Regions from separate parts of the Bacillus sp. EA-CB0995 genome, predicted to be linked through region 2. Evidence: riboswitches for the same ligand, from Rfam matches in the RefSeq annotation. Region 2 holds a riboswitch; the other holds the start of a gene.
The links. A riboswitch is a leader RNA that binds a small molecule or an ion and turns the genes downstream of it on or off. The one in region 2 is predicted to bind FMN.
Positions count from the first base shown of each region.

Region 1: it holds a riboswitch for FMN, as region 2 does, so the genes downstream of both, ACEWFJ_RS17265 (ECF transporter S component) here and ribD (bifunctional diaminohydroxyphosphoribosylaminopyrimidine deaminase/5-amino-6-(5-phosphoribosylamino)uracil reductase RibD) in region 2, are expected to answer to the same signal.

Region 1 covers NZ_CP169269.1:3,338,033-3,341,245, reverse strand. Annotated here, with positions in the region: gene ACEWFJ_RS17270 (hypothetical protein) at 1-504, opposite strand, end outside; FMN riboswitch at 868-1,004, shown strand; gene ACEWFJ_RS17265 (ECF transporter S component) at 1,171-1,749, shown strand; gene ACEWFJ_RS17260 (ferredoxin) at 2,053-2,301, opposite strand; gene ACEWFJ_RS17255 (YpbB family protein) at 2,535-3,213, shown strand, end outside.
Region 2 covers NZ_CP169269.1:1,531,300-1,534,512, reverse strand. Annotated here, with positions in the region: gene ACEWFJ_RS08070 (DUF2552 family protein) at 1-192, opposite strand, end outside; gene ACEWFJ_RS08065 (CDGSH iron-sulfur domain-containing protein) at 336-539, shown strand; gene crcB (fluoride efflux transporter CrcB) at 573-926, opposite strand; gene crcB (fluoride efflux transporter CrcB) at 865-1,329, opposite strand; FMN riboswitch at 1,497-1,640, shown strand; gene ribD (bifunctional diaminohydroxyphosphoribosylaminopyrimidine deaminase/5-amino-6-(5-phosphoribosylamino)uracil reductase RibD) at 1,942-3,054, shown strand; partial or broken gene ribE (riboflavin synthase) at 3,035-3,213, shown strand, end outside.

The DNA of each region.
Region 1 (3,213 bases), 1.8 Mb from region 2:
TTGAATTTGAGATGGGAGAATCAATTTTAATAAAAATGCAATAAGTACAGTATAGCAAATACTCCCAATATACATATTCAATGTTGTATTAGATCGATAACCAGGCAGTTTTTTTAAAAATGATCTGGAAACAATTTCTGTTTCTAAGGATGTATAAGTTTGAATGATTTTTTCTGCCTTTTTTCCTTGATGAAAAAGAGAAAGAATCCAATTTCGTTCTCCTTGAAAGACAAAATGAGTTTTTGTTAAATAATGATCAATTTTGACTTTTCTCCAGCTTTTCCATGGATGTCGTTCGCAAAGTTTTAGTTTACTGTCTGAATTTTTATCATATTGATATACACTAATGCCATCTTCATCAAAAGCAGCATAATATGTATCTCTTGAAAAGTTACCTGAGTCAAGAGGACAATAGAACAGCAATTCCTTTTTTAAATAAAAGTATTCTTTGCGAAGATTTTTTTTCATAATTTCTCGAATAGGCTGTTTCTTTTCTTTACTCATGACATTTCCTCCATTGTAAGAAAATGCTGTTTTTCTTAACAATATCATATCTTATCACTTTCACGTATAAATGGCTAGAGAATTGTGGACAAAAAAGAACAAACACGAAAATTTGTTCCTTTTTGTCGTATTATTTACTTATTGTTAGAATAGCATGCAATTATGAGGATGTGACTGGATAAAGAAAATTTCCCTCAGTGGAAGTTTTCTTTATCCCCGGCCTATCTTCTTCGCTTTTCTCTGCATCTTGAGGTGGGGGACTGCTAAGTATAAGAAGGTGTTGCGCAATGTGAGTGAAAAAGAAGCATTTTCATTCACATTGTTTTAAAATTGTTGTATAATGATGAGGAAAATAGAATATCGGTCTATCTTCGGGGCAGGGTGAAAATCCCGACCGGCGGTGATGAACGTGTATTTTTGTTCTAAGCCCGCGAGCCGTTAAGGCAGGATTTGGTGCGATTCCAAAGCCGACAGTACAGTCTGGATGGGAGAAGATGGAGGTTCGAGCGTTCAAAAAAGATAAATGTTTGAACGTTTGTTTGATGTGCCTAAAATTTCTCCCTTTGCGTTTCGGACGCGAAGGGTTTTTTCATGCAGGAATATATTTAGGCATAGCAGAGCCTTTCCACTTTCCATGAGATGATCGATGGAAAAGGAGAGAGAAACATGAAACAACAGAAGAGTGTAGTACAAATGATGAGCGTTGCGATGCTAAGCAGCATTGCGTATTTATTAATGATGCTGGATTTTCCACTTCCAGGGCTGCCGCCGTTTTTGCAAATTGATTTTAGTGATGTCCCAGCATTAATTGCAGCCATTACTTTTGGGCCAATTTCAGGTGTAATTGTAGAAGGGATAAAAAACGTCCTGTATTATGGTATTCAAGGCGATTTAACGGGCGTACCTGTAGGAGAAGTGGCGAATTTTGTTGCTGGATGTCTCTTTATTCTTCCGGCATCTCTTTTATTCCGTAAACATCGCACAGTAAAAAGTTTAACAACAGGATTAATGTTCGGAACAATTATGATGACAGTAATTATGAGTGTATTAAATTATTTCATCATTTTTCCAGCTTACACTTGGTTCTTAGGTCAACCTGCTATGTCTAACGATGCAATGCGTCAAATAATTGTAGCGGGAATTTTACCTTTTAATATAATTAAAGGAATTATAGTAACAATTATTTTTGTTCCTTTATTTTCTCGATTAAAAGTATGGGTATTTGCGAAAATGAAAAATGCATAATATAGAAGGTTTTGCATCAGTGGAAGTTTTTCTACTGATGTTTTTTTATCCCGCATTAACGGGCAGTAAGCCCTCCGCTTCAAGATTGTGAGGAACTCGAAGGAGATAGGTGGGGGGATGAAAAAACCACTGATGGAAGTTTCACTTTATCTCGCGTAAGGAGTAGTAAGAGTCTGTTTGATGGGGCTGACCACTAAATTTAGGATGAGTGACTAGTGAAAGTTGTGCTTCATAGAAGAAAATAAAGTGCAAAAAAAATACCCCTCATTATTTGAGGGGTATTTTTTGAAGTCAACAATAAGACTATTCAAATTTTAATGCGTCACCATCGAATGCTTCATCTGCCACTTTAATAGAGTCAGTTGGGCAACCTTCGAATGCATCCATCATATCATCGATTAATACATCTGGAATTTCAACGATACCTTGGTTATCGTCAAGTGTTACGAATGCAATGCCTTCATCATCGTAATCATAAATATCCGGTGCAGCTGCTCCGCAAGCTCCGCATGCAATGCAAGTATCTTTGTCAACGATTGTATATTTTGCCATTTTTGTATACCCCCTAAATAATATGTATATGTATATAAGAACACTGATGAAAAATTATAACCTTATTGTAAAACGGTTTGTGAAACTTTTCAATATAAAATTATAATGATAATTCTTATCAATTGAGTGTGTCAACTAATTTCTATAGTTGTACATAAAATTTTAAAAATATCTAAATAAGATGCATTTTGTTACAATGAAAGTAGAAGTAGACTGAAAGGGTGGAAGAAGCGTTGCAGCTACAATATACCGTACTATACTGTTTGAAACAATTAAAAGGTGAACGAACGGTTTCTTCTATTTATCACCTTTTAAAAGGGAAACGTTCTTCACAAACATTGCAAGATGGGAATATGTTTCATCTTTCCTTTTTGTTTAGTGTATATAAATCTTTAAGACGTCATGATTATGATAAACAGATTGAAGCATTATTAAACAAGCAACTTATTACATGTGTGCATGAAAATACTTACATTTTATCGGAAATGGGAGAGAAACAAGTAAACGAATGGGAAAAATTCTTTTCTTTCCCGAAATATTTACACGGTTTGCAATACGGCGAACTTGGAGAGCGCTTTTGGAAAAGGTTATCCTTAAGTGTGCAAACTGTATCTAATTTGAAACAAAAATATGTGAAATTCCTTCCAATTCAGCAAGATACAGAAATCACGATGTGGGTAAAACAATTTATTATGAACTCTCCTGTTTCAAGAGGACAATTAGCGGAACAGTTATATAAAGAAATAAATTCAATATTAATGTATGTTACCTCTCTAGAAGCAACCATTTTCGTATATCGTCTAACAGGATACCATCGTATTGGTTATACAACAGATCAACTTGGAAATATGATGAAACAAGATGCGTTTCGAGTATATCTTTTATTTTGGGGAACGACTCATTTCATCATTC
Region 2 (3,213 bases):
CGCTTCATCAAGTGATAGGAACTCTGTTGTTTGAAATGTGACTTCATCTTGTAATAACCATACATCCTTCACTTCTTGCTGCACACCAGCAATCGACCAATGAAGTAAGCTGTATGGATGATTATCGTTTAAAAACGATACCCACGTTCGCTCTTTTGCAATGTTTTGTAATGTACGTAATTGTTTGTTCATGTTTATATTCACCTTAATATCTTTTCAGTATATAACTTATTATATCATTTCTATTTTCTCACAAAAAGCATTGTTTCTAAACATTGTCAAGTAATTCTAGTAAGTATATGATAGACATAAGCGTTTGGTAAGGAGGTGTAACAATGGAGAAAGTACAAATTAAAGTAAATAATAATGGTTCGTTCCGTATTACAGGGGATGTGGAACTAATCGATGCTGAAGGGAATGTATTTCCAGCTAAACCGGCATTTTCTCTATGCCGTTGTGGATTATCCCAAAATATGCCGTATTGCGATGGTTCACATAAAGGAAAATTTGAATCTGTTGTACGTGCACCAAAAGAATAAAAAACACGCGCACAAGAAAATGTGCGCGTATTTTTACATGCTCCCAATATAAAATCCAACAAAAGCACTGCCAATACCTATTCCATAACTTATAACAAAATATAGTAATGCCTTTTTCCCTTCTCGTGTATGTATAAGTTGTATCATTTCTAGTTGATATGTTGAAAACGTCGTAAATGCTCCCATAAATCCTGTACCACATAACAATATCCACATTTTAGCTACTTCAGCACCATTTAACATACCAAGTAAAAATGAGCCGATTATATTTATAAAAAATGTTCCATATGGAAAAGCATTTCCGTACTTTTCTTTCGCTACAGTACTAATAAAAAAACGTGTAATTGCACCGAAGAAGCCCCCGATACTGACAAGTAGAATACTCATATGTTTCCTTCTTCCTCAACCTGCGTTCATACAGCATATTCCCAGCATAAAATCCACTAAAAGCTAAAAGTAATCCCCCTATCATACTTGCGCCCACATATAAAAATGCCATTGTGAATGCTTCATGCTGTAGTAGCTTCAGTGTTTCCACACTAAACGTTGAAAATGTTGTAAACGCACCAATTATTCCTGTACCAACAGCACTTATCATAAGCGGTGAAACTTGTTTCATCCGAAAAACAGACATCGTTAAGAATGCTAATAAAAAGCTACCACTCATATTGATTAACCATGTTGCTAATGGAAAACCAGCAGAAGATGTTGGTTCAAGCAATTGGCCTACTCCATAGCGAGCCAAAGCTCCAATAATACCGCCTATTCCTACAGCAATATATTTTTTCATACTCTCACCTCGTTTTAAACACGATATAAAACCTTTGCTACACTAGTATAGCAAATTAATCCTGCCGCTAATGCAGCTTTAGCTTCTCCTTTATTTTCATGCAATTCTTCACATTTAAATATTTTTTTATGGCCTTTTTTCTTTTCTGTGCTATAATGTGAGCAAACAGCATTCTTCGGGGTCGGGTGAAATTCCCAACCGGCGGTGATGAAGTTCACACTTCTAAGTCCGTGACCCGCTTTCAAGTTGAAAACGGTGGATCTAGTGAGAATCTAGAACCGACAGTATAGTCTGGATGGGAGAAGGATATGTTTTCTAGTACGTATAATAGGATACAACGTTTATTTCAGCATGTGCATTTGTATTGTTTATTTTTAAACATACACTTGTTTTCTTTCGTATACCATTTGGTTCGCTGCTGAAATAACGGGATAACACTAGCATGTGAAAAAATCGATATTTGCTAGGCTTCTTTTCTACGCAAACATATCAATAATTGCTAGGTTTCTTAAGCATACTCTCGTATCCTTCTTATATTTCTAGAAACATCGTCTCTCTCACCCCAAGGATTATGTCCTTGGGGTTTTTTGATTTTTTAAGAGAGGTGAGTTTATGACAGATCAAGAATATATGGCACTTGCTTTGCAATTAGCAAAAAATACAGCTGGTCAAACAAGTCCTAATCCAATGGTCGGTGCTGTTGTTGTAAAAGATGGAAATATCATTGGAGTAGGAGCTCATTTACGAGCTGGAACTGAACACGCTGAAGTTCACGCTCTACACATGGCGGGTGAAAACGCCCATGGTGCAACAGTATATGTAACGTTAGAACCATGCAGTCATCATGGAAGAACCCCACCTTGCTGTGATTTACTTATAAAAAAGAACGTAAGCCGAGTAGTCATTGCAGTGCTCGATAGTAATCCGCTTGTTTCAGGTCAAGGTGTCAAGCGTTTACAAGAGGCTGGAATTGACGTAACAATTGGTGTACTCGAAAAGGAAGCAAAAGAATTAAATCGTTACTTTTTTCACTACATGAAAACAAAGCGTCCATTTGTAACCTTAAAAACAGCAATGAGTCTAGATGGAAAAATCGCTACTCGTACAGGAGAAAGTAAATGGATTACAGGTGAAGCATCGCGGGCTGATGTACATCGTTATCGTCATACACACGATGCCATTCTTGTTGGTGTAAATACAATAATTGCTGATAATCCGCATTTAACAACGCGCCTTGTAAATGGCGGAAAAAATCCGATTCGCATCGTACTTGATACGCATTTACGAACTCCACTTTCATCCCATGTGATTACAGATGGAGAGGTGCCAACATGGATTGTTGTTGGAAATAGCGTTTCAAAAGAAAAAATTGCAAAATTTCAATCTGATATGGTGTCCGTATTGCAAATGAAGACAAGTAACATTGAAATAAGTGAAATGCTTGATCTTCTTGGAGAAAAAAATATTCTTTCTCTCTTTGTCGAAGGCGGACAAACTATTCATGCGAGTTTCTTAGAAGCGAAATGCTTTCAGGAACTGATTACGTATATTAGTCCAAAACTAATTGGTGGTAAAGATGCTCCAACATGGTTTGGCGGAAATGGTTTCACAAAACTGCAAGATGCACTTACCTTGCACATTCAATCGATGGAACAAATCAGCGATGACATAAAAGTCGTTGCCACACCAAGAAAAGAGGTGCCTTATGTTCACAGGAATTGTTGAGGAACTTGGAACAATTGCTAACATGCAACAAACCGGCGAAGCAATGCAACTTACAATTTCCGCACAAACTATTTTGTCGGATGTAAACTTAGGCGACAGCATTGCTGTAAACGGGATATGTTTAACTGTCACTTCTTTTACAACACACTCTTTTACCGT